2 linked regions of the Microterricola viridarii genome follow. The protein of the gene in region 1 interacts with the protein of each later gene in a pairwise test. Links are inferred from orthologs where the notes say so. Each region holds a gene or a part of one and is shown in the gene's direction. Other genes may lie near its edges.

Region 1 (8,427 bases):
TCGCCAAGCAGCGCCTCAAGGAGGCCGCTGAGCAGGCCAAGAAGGAGCTCTCCTCGAGCACCAAGGCCAGCATCCAGCTGCCCTACCTCTCGCTCACCGAGAACGGCCCGGCCAACCTCGACGAGACGCTGACCCGCGCCGAGTTCGAGAACATGACCAGCGACCTGCTCGACCGCACCAAGAAGCCCTTCGAGGACGTCATCCGCGAGGCCGGCGTCAAGCTCTCCGACATCGCACACGTCGTGCTCGTCGGTGGCTCGACCCGTATGCCCGCCGTGAGCGAGCTCGTCAAGAAGGAGACCGGCCAGGAGCCCAACAAGGGCGTCAACCCTGACGAGGTCGTCGCCGTCGGCGCCGCCCTGCAGGCCGGCGTTCTGCGCGGAGAGCGCAAGGACGTGCTGCTGATCGACGTCACCCCGCTGAGCCTCGGTATCGAGACCAAGGGTGGCATCATGACCAAGCTCATCGAGCGCAACACGGCCATCCCGACCAAGCGCAGCGAGACCTTCACCACGGCAGACGACAACCAGCCGTCCGTCGCGATCCAGGTCTTCCAGGGCGAGCGCGAGTTCACCCGCGACAACAAGGCGCTCGGCACCTTCGAGCTGACCGGCATCGCCCCGGCCCCCCGCGGCATCCCGCAGGTCGAGGTCACCTTCGACATCGACGCCAACGGCATCGTGCACGTGTCCGCCAAGGACAAGGGCACCGGCAAGGAGCAGTCGATGACGATCACCGGCGGATCCTCGCTGGCCAAGGAAGACATCGAGCGCATGGTGCGCGAGGCCGAGGAGCACGCAGCCGAGGACAAGGCTCGTCGCGAGTCCGCCGAGGTGCGCAACAGCGCTGAGCAGCTCGTCTACTCGATCGAGAAGCTCATCAAGGACAACGAGGACAAGCTGCCCGAGGACGTCAAGTCCGAGGTGCAGGGTGACGTCGATGCCCTCAAGAGCGCCCTCGCCGGCGACGACGACTCCGCGGTCAAGAGCGCCTTCGACAAGCTCAACGAGAGCCAGGGCAAGCTCGGCGAGGCGATCTACGCCACGTCGCAGGCGGATGCCGCAGCGGCCGACTCGGCCGAGCAGCCCGCCGACGCCTCCTCTGACGAGGACGTCGTCGACGCCGAGGTCGTCGAAGACGAAGACGACAAGAAGTAACCATGGCTGACATCAACCAGCCGATCGAACCGGACGAGCCCAACGGCCTGGATGGCGAGCCCATCCAGGCCGAGGGCCCCGACGTCGAGACGCACGACAATGAAGGACCAGGCGCCGAATCGCTGGGAGAGGAGGAGCTCACTGTGGAAGACATTCTGAATGCCGTCGCGGCAGAAGAGGCCGACCCGACCGCCGAGCACCTGGCCGATCTCAAGCGGGTCACCGCCGAGTACGCCAACTACCGCAAGCGCACCGAGTCGAACCGTGAGGTGGAGCGCGAGCGCGCCGTCGGCTCGGCCGTCTCCGCGCTGCTGCCGGTGCTGGACGACCTGGACCGTGCCGAGAAGCACGGAGACCTCGAGGGCGAGTCAGCCTTCGCGACGATCGCCGCCAAGTTGCGCGCGAGTGTCGAGAAGCTGGGCCTCAGCACCGTCGGAACCGTCGGCGAGGTGTTCGACGTGACGATCCACGAGGCGATCTTCCAGCAGCCCACCCCGGGCGTGGAGGTCGAGACCGTGGCCGACGTCGTCGAGAAGGGCTACTACCTCGGCTCCACCTTGCTGCGACCTGCGAAGGTCGTCGTGCAGGTGCCCGCCTAGGAGCGGTTCCCGTAGGGGTCGGATGCCACGGCATCCGGCCCCTACACTCACAATGCTTGTGAACACAGACTTTCTGCATCCGCCAGCGGATGCAACACATCAACTCATCACGAAAGGAGGCGCGCATGGCAAGTCAGGATTGGTTTGACAAGGACTTCTACAAGGTTCTCGGCGTCTCAAAGGACGTGAGCGAGGCCGAGCTGAAGAAGACCTATCGCAAGCTCGCCCGCAAATACCACCCCGACTCGAACCAGGGCGACGCCCAGGCCGAGGCGAAGTTCAAGGAGATCAGCGAGGCGCACTCGGTGCTCTCCGATCCTGAGCAGCGCAAGGAATACGACGCGATACGCGCCATGGGCGGCGGGGCTCGCTTCACCGCTCCCGGCAACGCCGGCGGCAATGCCGGCTTCGAAGACGTCTTCGGCGGCATGTTCGGCGGCGCGGGCGGCGGCCGCGGCCAGCAGCAGTACACCTTCCAGCAGGGTGGAGGCTACGACGACATCCTCGGCGGCCTGTTCGGCGGCCAGGGCGGCCGATTCGGTCAGACCACCGGCGGCTATCGCGGGTACGGCGGCCCGAGCCGCGGTGCCGACGTGAACGCCAGCGCCACCATCGACTTCCTCACCGCCACGCAGGGCGACACCATCACCCTGCAGACCAGCGATGGCCGCCCGATCAAGGTCAAGATCCCTGCCGGCGTCGCCGACGGGCAGAAGATCAAGCTCCGCGGCAAGGGCCAGCCCTCGCCGGACGGCGGCGAGGCCGGCGACATCATCCTGACCGTCACCGTGCGCAAGCACCCGGTGTTCGAGCGGGAGGGCCTGAACCTGCGCGTCAACGTGCCCGTCACCTTCGTGGAGGCCGCCCTCGGCGCCACCATCGAGGTGCCGACCCTCGGCGGCGACCCGGTCAAGCTGCGCGTCGCCCCCGGCACGCCGAGCGGCCGCGTGCTGCGCGTCAAGGGGCGCGGCGTGAAGACCGCCAAGGGCGTCGGCGACCTGCTCGCCGTCGTGCAGGTGGCTGTTCCCTCGCACCTCAACTCGGCCGCCCAGGAGGCGCTCGAGAAGCTGCGCGAGGCGCTGCCCGATGAGAACCCGCGCGAGGACCTCCTCGCCAAGGCACGGGGCTAACCATGACTGCTGGGATGTCGGCCGGCATCGACGAGCGGGCGCCGATCTTCGTGATCTCCGCCGCCGCCGAGCTGGCCGGCATGCACCCGCAGACGCTGCGCCAGTACGACCGGCTCGGCCTGGTCGAGCCGCAGCGCACCCCGGGCAAGTCCCGGCGCTACTCCATGCGCGATGTGATGCAGCTGCGCGAGATCGCGATGCTCAGCGCCGAGGGCGTCAGCCTGGAAGGCATCCGGCGCATTTTAGAACTTGAGAACCGCGTGAACGAGCTGTCCACGCGGGTGCGCGAGCTCGAGGGGGCACTCGCCGACGAAATGCTCAACCGCCCCGGCCGGCGCATTTTCGCCGCCGGCGCCGAGGGCGACGTCATTTCGGTCAAGGCCGGAACGCGCCTGCGCCGCCCGAACTCCGTCGTGGTGTGGCGCCCGCTCGGCGGCGTCGAGCACTAGCCGCCCGATCTCCCGCCTGGTGGTTTCGGTCGCACGCTCCCTGGAGCGAGCGAGGGATTCCGCCGGCTGGTCCAGTTCCGCTGGTCGAGCCGCCCCCGCTGGTCGAGCCGCCTCCGCTGGTCGAGCCTGGCGAGACCCGGCACGCATCGGTCACTGTCCAGAGGTTGCCTTTGACTGGGCTGCCGCCTTTCGCGACGCTGCGCGTCGCGCGAGTTGGTGTCTCCCGCACCTCGCGCCGCCGTGCGTCGCGAGGTTACCCTTGGGGCATGGAATTTTCGGCTTTGCGGCGGTGGCCAGACGTTGAGGCCGAGAATCTTTTCGCAGTGGACGCCAGCGACAGGCTGATCCTGTCCGAGGCTGAAGCCGCACTGCAGGGCGCCAGCGGCCACGAGGTCGTCGTGATCGGCGACCGCTACGGCGCGCTGACGCTGGGTGCGCTCGAGCTGCTCGGCTCGGCGGGGGCGGATGCCGGCGGCATCCGCGTGCACCAAGACGCCTACTCCGGCGAGCTCGCCCTCGCGGCAAACGCCGAGACGGTCGGGGCCGCCGCCGGCACCGACTACCGGTCGATCGCCCTCGGCATCGAGCAGAACGCCGCCGGGCTGCTGGGCGGCGCCCGCGTGGTGCTGCTGCAGCTGCCGCGCTCCCTCGACGCGCTGGACGAGATCGCCGCGGCCATTGCCGCGCATGCCGCGCCCGACGTGGTCGTGTTCGCCGGCGGGCGGATCAAGCACATGACCCCCGCGATGAACGACGTGCTCGGCGCGCACTTCGGCCGCCTCGACGTGAGCCTCGCGCAGCAGAAGTCGCGCGTGCTCCTGGCCAGCGCCCCGCAGGAGGCCAACCCCGCGACCGCCGCCTGGCCGCGCCTGAACCGGCACGACGACCTCGGCCTCACCGTCGCCGCGCACGGGGCGGCGTTCGCCGGCGCCTCGGTCGACATCGGCACGCGGTTCCTGCTCGGGCACCTCGCCGAGGCGCACCCTCGCGCCCGGAACGCGATCGACCTGGGCTGCGGCACCGGCATCCTGGCCACCGCGCTGGCGCTGCACCGGCCCGAGCTGCGCGTGCTGGCCAGCGACCAGTCGGCCGCCGCCGTGGCATCCGCACGCGCCACCGCCGCCGCCAACCGGATGAGCGAGCGGGTCACCGTGGTGCGCGACGACGGTCTGAGCCACCAGCCGGATGCCAGTACCGAGCTGATCGTGCTCAACCCGCCCTTCCACGTCGGCGCCTCCGTGCACGCCGGTATCGCGCTCAAGCTGTTCGAGCACGCGGCGCGCGTGCTCGCCCCGGGCGGCCAGCTCTGGTGTGTGTGGAACTCACACCTCGGCTACGCGCCGGCGCTGCGCGGCATCGTCGGGCCCACCCGGCAGGTCGCCCGCAACGCGAAGTTCACCATCACGGTCTCGACCCGCGCGGCCTAGGGCCGCCGACTGCGCACAATGGCGCCTTCCCGATCGGGAAGGCGCCATTGTGCGCTGTGGCTGCGGTTGTCGCTATCGCTGTCGCCGGACGGGCTAGTCGGTGCCGAGCGTGTAGCGGGCGGCATCCCGCTCGAAGCGCGCCAGCAGCCGGCCGAGCTCTGCACGGTCGGCGGAAGGCCAGTCGGCGAGGATCTCGGCCATCATCCGGTCGCCCGCCTCGACGAGGGAGGCCATCACGGCCTCGCCCTGCGGGGTGAGCTGCAGCAGCGACGCGCGCGAATCCGCGGGGTCGGCCACCTTCTGCACCAGGCCGAGCGCGGCCAGCCGGGCGCTGATCTTGCTCACGTTCGAGGCGCCGACGCGCAGTCGCTCGGCCAAGGCCGAGGGCCGCATCGCGCCCTCCCTGGCGAGGGTGGTCACGGCGACGATGCTCGTCGCGTCCAACTCGCCGGCGCCTGCCGCCGCGTTCTCAGCCAGTGCGTGGATGAAGCCGCCGGAGCCCCAGCGCGTGAAGACGCTGAGGAGCGCGGCGAGCGGCTCGGAGCCGTAGGGCAACGAGCCCGCCGGGAACGAGCCGCTCGGGGCGGGGGAATCAGGCATACTGCGTGCCGCCGTCGACCGGCAGCACGACGCCGGTGACGAAGGAGGCCTCGTCGGAGAGCAGCCAGACGGCCGCGTTGGCGATGTCCTCGGGCAGGCCGAGGCGCTTCATCGGGATCTCGGCGGCGTAGCCGGCCTTGGCCTCGGCCGGCAGCGAGGCCAGAGCGGCCGTCTCGATCGCGCCGGGGGCGACAGCGTTGATGCGGATGTTGTCGGTGGCGTACTCCTGCGCGCCGCTGCGGGTCAGCGAGACGACGCCGTGCTTGCTCGCGCCGTACGGCGTGAGGTTGGGGGTGGCGTTCAGGCCGGCGATCGAGGCGATGTTGACGATGTTGCCGCCGCCGTTTGCGAGGAAGTGGCGGGTCTCGGCCTTCATCGACAGCCAGGTTCCGCGCAGGGTGACGTTCATGGTGCGGTCCCACTCGACCTCGGCGATCTCGTCGAGGCGCTTGGGCATGGCGCCGATGCCGGCGTTGTTCACGGCCAGGTGCAGGCCGCCGAACTCTGCGACGGCGAAGTCGACGAGCGCGTCGACCTGCTCGGCGTCGGCGACATTGGCTGCCTTGTAGGCGGCCTTGCCGCCGGCTGCCACGATCTCGGCGACGACGGCGAGGCCGTTCTCGTCATTGACGTCCGAGACGACGACGCTCGCGCCCTCGCGCGCCAGGCGCTTGGCGACTGCCGCGCCGATTCCGGCGCCGCTGGCGGTGACGAGTGCTACTTTTCCGGTGAAACTCATGGGGTCCGACTCCTTATTTACTGTCTTCGCGACAGCATACGCCTCCGATCTGCGGATGCCGTCCGTGCCGACAGGTCGCCGAAAGCGCGCCGAAGTGCGGCCGAAGCACGGCCGAATCGTGGCCGTGCGGGTGGCCGTGCGGGCTTCGGCCGTGCGGGCGGCCGTGCGGGCGCTCGGGGTGGCCGGCATTCGTCGACCTCACCCAGCGCCACTTGCTCGCCCTCCGCGCCAGCTGGAGTGGCGCGCAGGGCTACATACTGGCGCAGGCGGGCGTCGGGCGGGCGTCGCAGCGTCGCCGCCGTGCGGGCGGGGCCGCGCATCCGCCGACCGCGCTCTGCGCCACTTCCTCGGCCTCCGCGCCAGCTGGTGTGGCGCGGAGGGCTACGAACTGGCGCAGAGCGGGCCGCGCCGCGCTGCGTCGGGCCACGTTGGGCTGCGCCGGGCCGTGCATGCGGTGCGGGCGGGGCCGCGCATCCGTCGACCTCGCCCAGCGCCACTTCCTCGGCCTCCGCGCCAGCTGGTGTGGCGCGGAGGGCTACGAACTGGCGCAGAGCGGGCCGCGTTGGGCTGCGCCGCGCGGCGCCGCTCAGGCGTCGGGGAGGGCCGAGAACATCAGCTGGGTGCCGAGCGGGCGCAGCCGGATCCGCCGGGAGGGGTGGCTCTCGTCGATCTCGACGCGGGAGTCCATCGCCTTCACGAAGTCGGTGAACGAGGAGAAGCCGAGGGCTCGCTCCTGGAACGTCGGGTCCATGCGCAGCATCTGGTTCTTCACGTTGCCGCTGGCCTGCCAGTCCTCGTCGTACTTGGCGGCGCCGAGCTCCAGGGCGCGGGCGAGCAGGTCGCCGGCCTCCTCGAGGGCGGCTTTCGCCTGCCGGGAGGAACGCGGGCGCATCGCGCGCGCAGGTGCAGAGGGCTCGCCGGCATCCGGGGAGGCGTCGGCTGCGGGCCCGTCCTCCGTCTGCCGTGTCGCAGCCGTGTCCGCGGCATCTGCGGATTCCGAGGCCCCGGCTCCGGAGGAACCGTTGGCTCCAGCCTTGCGCCGGCTCGGACGGGATTCCTGGGCGACGCTCACCCGCACGATTCCGGGCAGCGCGTCGTAGTCGACGAACTCGTCGCAGGCGGCGGCGAGGGCCTTGCTGGTTCCGCCGGCCACGCCGATGCCGACGACGTGTCGGCCGAGCAGCTTGGCCCGCTGGGCGAGCGCGATGTAGTCGGAGTCGCCCGCGACGATCACCACGTGGGTGAGGTCGGCGAGGCGGAACAGGTCTTCGATCACGTCGACGGCGAGGCGGATGTCGGCCCCGTTCTTCATCGAGGCGACGACGGGGAACAGCTGCACCAGGTCGACGGCGCGGTCAATCAGCTGGCGGCGGTAGCTGGCGTTGATGGCGACGGACCAGTCGGCGTAGGCGCGGCTGACGCCCACGGTGCCGAAGGACGAGGCGAAGTCGAGGATGGCGCCGAGGTTGACCGTGGCCTCGTCGATCCGCTGCGTGATGGCGGCCGATTCGCCCTTGCCGCCCACGGCGTCGCGGGCGTGGTCCTTCTGGAACTGGCCGCGGGTGTGCAGCTGGTTGTAGCGGGAGATGACGATGTTGTCGAAGTCGATGTAGACCCCGACGCGCGTCTCGGTGGATGCGTTCATGCGATGCCCTTCGACGGTGCCGCCGTTCTCGGGTGCCGGCGGAACCGCGGCGTGCCCGGGTGACACACCTCTATTCTGCCGTCGCGGGGGTGGCCCACGCGACCGCTTCGGCGCAGAAACACAGGAGGAGAGCAGTGCGGGCGCCGTGGCGGCGACCCGCGCCGCCCTCCTCCTGCGTTTCTGTCGGTCAGCCTGTCGGCGGATGCCGGGGCCGGCTCGGGCCTGGGGTCAGCGCGAAGCGCGGGTTCCCGCCACGACGGTGTTGTGCAGCCGGTCGATGTTCACGCCGCGACGCGCGGGCTCCAGCACATTGGTCAGCAGCGTGAAGCAGACGCCCTGCTCCGGGTAGATCCAGAACTCGCAGCCGGCCCAGCCGCTGTGGCCGAAGCCGTCGGTGGCGAGCAGGCCGGGGGCGTCCAGCCGGAGCTTGAAGCCAAGGCCCCAGAGCTCGCCCGGGCGGTGGGGCGCCGACTCCATCAGCGGGAGCCCACTCGTGCGCGGCCGCTGCAGCGCGGCCACGGTCGTCGGGTGCACGACGGCGCCGTCCCCGGTGAGTAGCGAGCGTCCGATCGCCAGCAGGTCCTCGGCGCGGGCGTAGCCGCCGGCACCCGGGTGCTGCAGGCGCTGCATCGCCGCGTAGTCGAGGCCGACAACGGATTCGTCGAACACCGGATGCGGCTG
Region 2 (8,440 bases), 270 kb from region 1 along the record:
GATCGCGTACAGGTTGAGCCAGTTGTATGCGGTCGGGGCGGCCTGCGCGGCAGCAGGATCCGAGACGCTCAGGGTTTCTACCTTGACCCCCTGCTGGGTCGTGTTCGTCGCGACGATGGTTGCGGTGACCAGCGGGTACTTGCCGGCGTCGGTCCCGGCCGGCGGGACCGGCAGCTCGTTCTGGTCGAACGTCTTCGTGATCTCGACGTTGACCGGGGTGTCGCGAATCGTGATCGTGTCCTCGGCGCTCTGGGACACGTTGTGCGCACCCTGCCCGCTGAGGTTCACCGTGTTCTTCACGAGGCCGCGCACGCCGGTGTTGTAGGTGTCGGTGTGGATGTCGCCGACGACCGGCCCGCCGCTGCGCTTCTTCTGGCGGATCTGGAAGGTGAGGTCGAGTCCGCGTTCGTGGTTGTACGACGCGGCGACTCCACTGTCGACAGGGGGCGCGGCCTCCGCCGTGCGCTTGGAGCCCTCGGCGTAGGTCAGGCGCACGGCCAGCGTCGAGGCGCGCTCGGCAGCTGTCAGCACGTAACCGGGGAATGCGCCGTCGCACGCGGCGGCGGGGGTGCAGACCTGGCCGGTGATGTCGTCCCAGGTGTCGGAGGCGTCGTTGAACAGCTCGACGCGCTCAACCTTGTCGTAGGCGATCAGCGGGTCGAGTGCAGGGGTGATCGGCTCGATCTTGGCCAGGTCGAAGGCGTCGTAGACGGAGGCCTGGATGTTTCCGAAAGCGGCGCCGGGGGTTGGGTCGTCCACAACGGTGACCGTGGTGAAGGGCAGCCCCTCGGTTGACCAGCTGAGGCGCGCGGTGCGCTGCTCATCGCTGAACGCATACACCTCGTCGCTCAGCCAGTGCTTCTCGATCAGGTCGGGACCGACACCGGCACCGTCCAGCGGCTTGAGGCTGATCGTGTCGTCGGCCTCTGCCTTGTTGTCGGCCGGTGTGGTGTCGTTCGGGTTGCTGACCGCGGCGGACGCCCGGTTCGCCACAACAAGCGGATCGGCGGCCTTGGCCGCGTCGGCGACGCTGCCGCTCCCGTCGCGGAACTCGTCGCGCGTCTGCACGCTCAGGTAGGGCGCGGCCGTGAACCCGGGCGGCAGGAGTTTGCCGTCCTTGCCGGTATAGACGAACTGCACGCCTTGGATGGTGTCTTTGAGTGCGTTCGGAACGGTGAAGTCCCAATTTGCGCTGCCCTCGATCAGGCCGGCGCCCGCAAAGGTCTGCCAGTCGGAGCCGTCCCAATACTTCACCGTGAGGTTGGCGTTGCTGGGCACGCCGGCGGTGATCCGCGCAAGGTTGAAGGTGTTCCAGAACTCGCTCGGAGTGGCGGTGTCGGCGGGATCGGTAATGGTGAGGTGCTCGGAGCCGATGGTGGACGCATTCGACCCGGCGTCGTTGACGGCGCCGACGATGGAGACGGAACTCACCGCGCCGGGCGCGGCCCACAGTTCCTCGCGCGCGATGTTCTTCTCGACGCTGGTCGAGACGCGCGCCGGCTGGCGTGTGAGGTCGTCCTGCGCGTCGTCGATGCCGGTCTTGCCGTGGACGTCGGTGACGGTGGCGGTCGTCTCATTGGTATTGGTGACGTCGTCCACGCCAGGGACCGGCTGCGCGGTCACGGTGAACGAGATGTCGGTTGTCGCGTTGGCCTGGATCGGGCCGGTGAAGCGCACGGTGAAGCCGACAACAGTCTTTCCCGCCGGTGCGACGGGGAGCGTGTCAACCCCGTCCGCGGCGATGGTCTCGAAGGTTCCGTCCGCATATTCGTACTCGACGCTCGCAGCATCGGCGTTGGCCGGCCACTCGAGGTCGTCAGTGAAGCCACCGAAGTCGAGACCCTGGGCGGCGAGGTCTGCAGCGCCAGGCGACGGCTCCGCGATGACGAGCTCGGTCACCGCGCGATTGCCGTTCGTCGCGGTGATCAGCGCGGTGGTCGATTCGCCGGCGAGCAGGGCGTCCTTCGTGAACACCTTGGTGACGCCCACCTGCGGGCCGGTGTTGCTGACGACGACGTCGGCCGGGGCGGTCTTCGGCGGGGTCGCGGTAGCCCCGAGCGTGACGTGCGACGCGGCGGTGTTGGGGATCGTCACCGACTGATCCTGCGGGATCGTGCTCACGGTGCTGTTGGTGACCGTGTTGATGACGATCGCGGCCTGGCCGTCCGCCGGGGTCGGCGGGAGCTGGCCGGCGTTCTTGCTGAACGTGAACCGGAGGCCCTTGACTTCGGTCAACGGATCGATGGCCGGGATGCCGGTGGTGTCGGCGGGGATCGGGCCGGTCGCATAGGCCTCAACCCAGTCGCCGAGGGCGTCGCGGTACTCGATCTTCACCCGGTCCGCGCCGGTCGGCGCCGTGATCGAGCCGATCCCGGCGAAGTCGAGGTATCCGCCCAGCGGGCTCGTCGAACCGTCGGCCGGGTCCTGGATGACGAGGGTGTCGACTGCGCGGTTCGAGGCGTTGCCGCCGCCGATGGTGTACTCCACGGGCTGATCGGCAACAGCCGGAACTGTTGCCCCGGCTACCTGCTTGTTGTCGACCGACTTGGCGACGCTCGAGTCCAGAACCACGGGCACTTCGAGCGTGATGCTCGCCGGGCTCTCAACTGCCTCCGCGTTCGAGGCTGTCGCGTGAGCGACGTTGACGAGTTCGGTGCCGTCGAGGTCACCGCTGACGTTGGCAGGAACCTTCACGTACACGGCGATGGAGTACGTTTCGCCGCCCAGGATGCCCGTCCCGCTCTCGCCCTTGGCGGTGAAGTCAACGGTGAAGGACGTGCCATCCAGCGTGACCGTGGGAGCCGAGACTCCCTGCACCCGGACCGGGTCCGGCACGCCATCGTCGAAGACCAGCGGTGCGGGCAGGGCGTCGGTGAGTTGCGCGTCGGTGCAGACGTCGGCGCTCACAACGTTGCAGCGGAGCTCGATCGTGTAGCTGAAGGTCTCGCCGGGGGCATACGGGGAGGTGTTCGGCGCGGTCACCGTCTTGGTGAGGGCGAGCTCCGACTCGATCTCGGCCGCGTGCGACTGGCCACCGTCAACTCCGCCGACGACGAGCCCTCCCGCCAGCAGCGCCACAACCGAGAGGAACGCGGCCGCCACCGAGAAGAGGCGCGTCTGCCCGAGGTACCGTCGACGCGGTGCGCGGTGGGCAGGCGCGCTGGAGCGCAAACGTGGAACAGGCATGGATATCCCCCTGGGCTGCGGATCGGGCGTGCAGCCCGGTCGCGCGACATTCTCGTCACCGAGAACCTCGCGCACGTGCGTCTAGGGCGGGCTACGCTTCCAGAATCCCAGTCCGAGTGGCTGTACCCCAAACTGTCCCCCGTAGTGAGGACCGATTTCACCCCGAAAATCACCCTTTGCACCCCGAACTGGGGGCACTTTGGCCCTAACCTGAGCGCGGGCCTACTGCGTGGCGAAGCTCACATGCTGCATCACCCAGGAGTGCATGGTGACGGCCGCGGCCGCGCTGGCGTTGATCGAGCGGGTGGACCCGAACTGGGTGATCTCCACGACGGCGGCGGCGGCGGCGATCGCCTCCGGCGACAGCCCGGGCCCCTCCTGGCCGAACAGCATGAGGCAGCGCTCGGGCCAGGTGAACGTCTCGATCTTCACGCAGCCAGGAACGTTGTCGATCGCGATGATCGGCAGCCCCTCCGCGCGCGCCCACTCGACGAGCTCATCGACGGTGGAGTGGTGCAGCACGTGCTGGTAGCGGTCGGTGACCATGGCGCCGCGCTTGTTCCAGCGGCGCCGGCCGACGATGTGCACGGTGTCGGCGGCGAAGGCGTTGGCGCTGCGCACGATCGAGCCGATGTTCATGTCGTGCTGCCAGTTCTCGATGGCGACATGGAACGGATGCCGGTGCTCATCGAGGTCGGCCACGATGGCCTCCATGCGCCAGTACCGGTAGCGGTCGATCACATTGCGGGTGTCGCCGTGCGCGAGCAGCTCGGGGTCGTAGTAGTCCTCGTCCGGCCACTCCTCGCGGCCGCCGGGCCACGGCCCGACGCCCCAGGTGCTGAGTTCGACGGTTGGGGTCGGCGCGATGGCCTCCGCGGCCCGGCCTTCGTCACCGTCGGCCGCGGCGTCCTGCGTCTGCTCATTCACCACACAAGGCTACTTCCCCCGCGCCCCCTCCCGGTTGCCACAAATCAGGGGTGTGGGGCGCGCGGACCCCCGATTTGTGGCAACCGGGAGGCGGGCGCGAGGGCTTTTAGGTGCGCCTAAAAGTTGCTATGTTTTAGGCATGCCTAAAACTCTCAACGACGAGCAGGCGCGGGGAGCGGGAACCGCCGCGAGCCCTGCCGCGAGCCCTGCCCAGCGCCGTGCCGCGCGCCTCGGCCGCGGCGGTCAGCACCGGATCCTCTGGCTGCTCGGCCCCGCCCTCGTGGCCGGCGTCGCCTACCTCGACCCGGGCAACGTCGCCAGCAACATGACCGCCGGCGCCGAGTATGGCTATCTGCTCGTCTGGGTGGTCGTCGCCGGCAATGTGATGGCCTGGCTGATCCAGTACCTCTCGGCCAAGCTCGGCATCGTCACGGGCAAGAGCCTTCCCGAGCTGCTCGGCCTCCGCATCCGCAACCGGCACGCCCGCCGCAGCTACTGGCTGCAGGCCGAGCTCGTGGCGATGGCCACCGACCTGGCCGAGATCATTGGCGGCGCCGTCGCGCTCAACCTGTTGTTCAACCTGCCGCTGATCTGGGGCGGCGTCATCACCGGCACCGTGTCGATGGTGATGCTCGCCGTGCAGACCCGGCGCGGCCCCCGCGTGTTCGAGCGCGTCGTCATCAGCCTGCTCGCCATCATCGCGATCGGCTTCACCGCCGGCGTCTTCATCGCGCCGCCGTCACCCGAGGGCGTGCTGGGCGGGCTGGTCCCCCGCTTCGAGGGAACCAACTCGGTGCTGCTGGCCGCCTCCATCCTCGGCGCGACGATCATGCCGCACGCGATCTACGCGCACTCGGCGCTCGCCCGCGACCGCTTCGAGGTGCGGGCATCCGGGCTCACCACGAAGCGCCTGCTCACCGCCACCCGCTGGGACGTCTCGATCGCGATGGTCATCGCCGGCAGCGTCAACCTCGCGATCCTGCTGCTCGCCGCCGCGAACCTGCAGGGCGTCGCCGGCACCGACAGCCTTGAGGGCGCCTACGCGGCGCTGCACGACTCGATGGGCGCCGTCGTCGCAACCCTGTTCGCTGTCGGCCTGCTCGCCTCCGGGCTGGCCTCTACCTCGGTCGGCGCGTACGCCGGCGCCGAGATCATGCACGGCCTGCTGCACGTGCGGGTGCCGCTCGTGGCCCGCCGGCTCGTGACGCTGATCCCGGCGCTGCTGATCCTCGGCAGCGGCTTCGACCCGACCCAGGCCCTCGTGCTCAGCCAGGTGGTGCTCTCCTTCGGCATCCCGTTCGCCCTGGTGCCGCTGGTCTGGCTGACGGCGAAGGCCGGCGTGCTCGGCGAGTACCGCAACCGCTGGGTGACGACCTCGGCGGGCGCCGTGGCATCCGTTCTGCTCATCACGCTCAACGTCACCCTGCTCGTGCTGCTGTTCGGCGGATAGTCTGGGGTCGATGCCTGCCACGACCCCCGCCATCGAGGACTACCTCAAGACCATCTACGCGCACACCGAGTGGCAGCCGGAGCCGATCACGCCCTCCGCGCTGGCCGGCAAGCTCGGCATCGCGCCCAGCTCGGTCACCGAGATGGTCAAGAAGCTCGCCGCCATGGGAATGGTCACCCACGTTCCCTACGGCGCGGTGCGACTGAACGAGGCGGGCACCGCGCGGGCGCTCCAGGTGGTGCGCCGGCACCGCCTGATCGAGACCTGGCTCGTGAACGAGATGGGCTACACCTGGGACGCGGTGCACGACGAGGCCGAGGTGCTGGAGCACGCGCTGAGCGAGCGGCTGCTCGCGGCGATCGATGCGCGGCTCGGCCACCCGCGGCGCGACCCGCACGGCGACCCCATCCCGGCCGCAGACGGCAGCCTGCAGCGCCCCGCCGCTGTGCTGCTCGCCGAGGCCGTCGCCGGCCACCGCGGCGCCGTCGTGCGCATCAGCGACCGCGACCCGGCCGTGCTGCGCCTGCTCACCGACAACGGCATCGGCCTCGACACCGCGCTCGAGCTGGCGGATGCCGGCGTGCTGCTGCCGGACGGCCGCCTGCTCCCGCTCTCGGCCGAGGCGCTCGCGAGCATCTGGGTCAGCGCCTAGCCGCTCGGGCCCGCGAGGCCGCCCGCGAAACGCCTCCGACCCGTCGCCGTAACATGAGCACGCCGCATCCGCCCTAGGCTGAGCACTGAAGGAAGGATGCTCATGGCACGTCGCGATGAAATCGAATGCTGGCTCACCGATATGGATGGCGTGCTGGTGCACGAGAACGAGCCGCTCCCCGGCGCGGCCGAACTGCTCGAGCAGTGGCGCACCGAGGGCAACCCCTACCTGGTGCTCACCAACAACTCCATCTTCACCCCGCGCGACCTGAGCGCGCGGCTCCGCGCCTCCGGCCTCATTGTGCCGGAGGAGGCCATCTGGACGAGCGCGCTGGCCACCGCCGCGTTCCTCAAGTCGCAGAGCCCCGGCGGCAGCGCCTTCGTCATCGGCGAGGCTGGCCTGACAACGGCCCTGCACGAGGCCGGCTTCATCATGACCGAGACGAGCCCCGACTACGTCGTCGTGGGCGAGACCCGCAACTACTCCTTCGAGGCGATCACCAAGGCGATCCGCCTGATCGTCGGCGGCGCCCGATTCATTGCCACGAACCCGGATGCCACCGGCCCGAGCGCCGACGGCCCGATGCCCGCCACCGGCGCCATCGCCGCCCTCATCACGAAGGCGACCGGCATGGAGCCCTACATCGTGGGCAAGCCGAACCCGATGATGTTCCGCTCGGCGATGAACAAGATCGGCGCGCACTCCGAGAACACGGCCATGATCGGCGACCGGATGGACACCGACATCGTCGCCGGCATCGAGGCGGGCCTGCACACGATCCTGGTGCTCACCGGCATCAGCGACGACGCCGAGATCGCGCGCTACCCGTTCCGGCCGGACGAGATCCTCTCCGGCGTGCACGAGCTCGTCTACGCCGAGCCGCGCGAGACCGCGCTCTAGCAGCGACGCACCCGCACACTCAGGACCACACGCCCGCTGCCCCGAATCTAGGGCCAGTGCGGCTGTGGTCCTGAGTTTTCTGCTGTTGCCCCGCGCCCGCGCCCTCGCCCGCGCCCGCGCGCCCAGCTCGTCGAGACTGCGCGACTTGTAGTTCCCGGGGGCTGGAACTACAAGTCGCGCAGTCTCGACGTGGGGTTGCGTGGGGTTGCGGCGGTTGGGCGCGCGGCTGGGCGCCGCTAGACGCGGTCGAGCGCGGCCGGCAGCGAGCTGCGCCACTCGGCCGGCGCCTCCGCAGCGGGGGCAGCGGGCAGGATGCCGCGGCCGTCCGGCGCGGGGATGGCCGAGAGCAGCGCCTGCGTGTACGGGTGGGCCGGCTCCTCCCAGATGCGCTCCGAGACGCCGGACTCCACGATCTGGCCGCGGTACATCACAACGGTGCGGTCGGCGATCAGGCGCACGATGGCGAGGTCGTGCGAGATGAACAGCAGGCCGGCCCCGGCATCCAGCGCCAGCCGGCGCATCATGTCGGCGACGGAGGCCTGGCTGGAGGCGTCCAGGGCCGAGATCGGCTCGTCGGCGACGAGCAGGTCGGGCCGGGCGGCGAGGGCGCGGGCGATCGCCACGCGCTGCCGCTGGCCGCCGGAGAGCTCGTGCGCGTAGCGGGAGACCATCGCGGTCGGCAGGCCGACCCGCTCCAGCCACTCCTCCGGCTTCGAGCCCGCCTCGCCGCGGGCGAGCGCGGCGCGGATACCCTCGGTGATCTGGGTACCGACCCGGATGCGCGGGTTCAGCGACGAGTTCGGGTCTTGGAACACCATCTGGATCGACGTGAAGGCGGTCGGCCGGCGGCGCACGCCGAGCAGCGGCACGGCCTGGCCGCGGTAGCTCACGCTCCCGGAGCGCGGCTTCTCCATGCCGACGACGGCGCGGGCGAGGCTGGACTTGCCGCAGCCGCTCTCGCCGACTAGCGCCAGCACCTCACCGGGCGCGATCGACAGCGAGACGCCGTCGACGGCCCGCACGACAGAGGCGCCGTGGTACTCGATGACGAGGTCGGTGACGCTCAGCAGATCGTTCGGGCTCGCGCTCATCGGCCGGCCTCCTTCTGGATCACGGACGGCGTGTCGGAACCCTGGGCGCTCGGCAGCGACTCCAGCAGCTCGCGGGTGTACGCGTGCTGCGGGGCGCCGAAGATCTGCTCGCGCGGGCCGGTCTCCACGATCGCGCCGTGGCGCATCACCGAGACCTCGTCGGCTATGGCGCTCATCACGCCGAGGTCGTGGGTGACCAGCAGCACGGCGAGCTGGCGCTCGTCGGCGAGGTCA

What was found.
Region 2: the proteins of BLT62_RS01860 (region 1) and BLT62_RS03155 interact in binary tests that used the Escherichia coli proteins (3 or more experiments, as listed by UniProt). The link is inferred for Microterricola viridarii from one-to-one orthologs.

Annotation. Positions count from the first base shown.
Region 1 is NZ_LT629742.1:402,860-411,286, forward strand. The notes cover bases 1-2,957. They hold BLT62_RS01860 (nucleotide exchange factor GrpE), read left to right. Parts: upstream 1-1,159; coding sequence 1,160-1,756; downstream 1,757-2,957. Other genes in these bases: dnaK (molecular chaperone DnaK), read left to right, coding at 1-1,157; BLT62_RS01865 (DnaJ C-terminal domain-containing protein), read left to right, coding at 1,882-2,886; BLT62_RS01870 (heat shock protein transcriptional repressor HspR), read left to right, coding at 2,889-2,957. Also shown: more of BLT62_RS01870, read left to right, coding at 2,958-3,335; BLT62_RS01875 (class I SAM-dependent methyltransferase), read left to right, coding at 3,602-4,762; BLT62_RS01880 (MarR family winged helix-turn-helix transcriptional regulator), read right to left, coding at 4,856-5,362; BLT62_RS01885 (SDR family NAD(P)-dependent oxidoreductase), read right to left, coding at 5,355-6,101; BLT62_RS01890 (NYN domain-containing protein), read right to left, coding at 6,688-7,746; BLT62_RS01895 (serine hydrolase domain-containing protein), read right to left, coding at 7,975-8,427. UniProt on the Escherichia coli protein: Participates actively in the response to hyperosmotic and heat shock by preventing the aggregation of stress-denatured proteins, in association with DnaK and GrpE. It is the nucleotide exchange factor for DnaK and may function as a thermosensor.
Region 2 is NZ_LT629742.1:667,743-676,182, reverse strand. The notes cover bases 3,438-6,407. They hold BLT62_RS03155 (Nramp family divalent metal transporter), read left to right. Parts: upstream 3,438-4,252; coding sequence 4,253-5,563; downstream 5,564-6,407. Other genes in these bases: BLT62_RS03145 (HAD-IIA family hydrolase), read left to right, coding at 6,318-6,407; BLT62_RS03150 (metal-dependent transcriptional regulator), read left to right, coding at 5,574-6,215; BLT62_RS03160 (TrmH family RNA methyltransferase), read right to left, coding at 3,438-4,053. In the rest of the region: BLT62_RS03165 (DUF5979 domain-containing protein), read right to left, coding at 1-3,186; more of BLT62_RS03160, read right to left, coding at 3,409-3,437; more of BLT62_RS03145, read left to right, coding at 6,408-7,115; BLT62_RS03140 (ABC transporter ATP-binding protein), read right to left, coding at 7,352-8,206; BLT62_RS03135 (ABC transporter ATP-binding protein), read right to left, coding at 8,203-8,440. UniProt on the Escherichia coli protein: H(+)-stimulated, divalent metal cation uptake system. Involved in manganese and iron uptake. Can also transport cadmium, cobalt, zinc and to a lesser extent nickel and copper. Involved in response to reactive oxygen.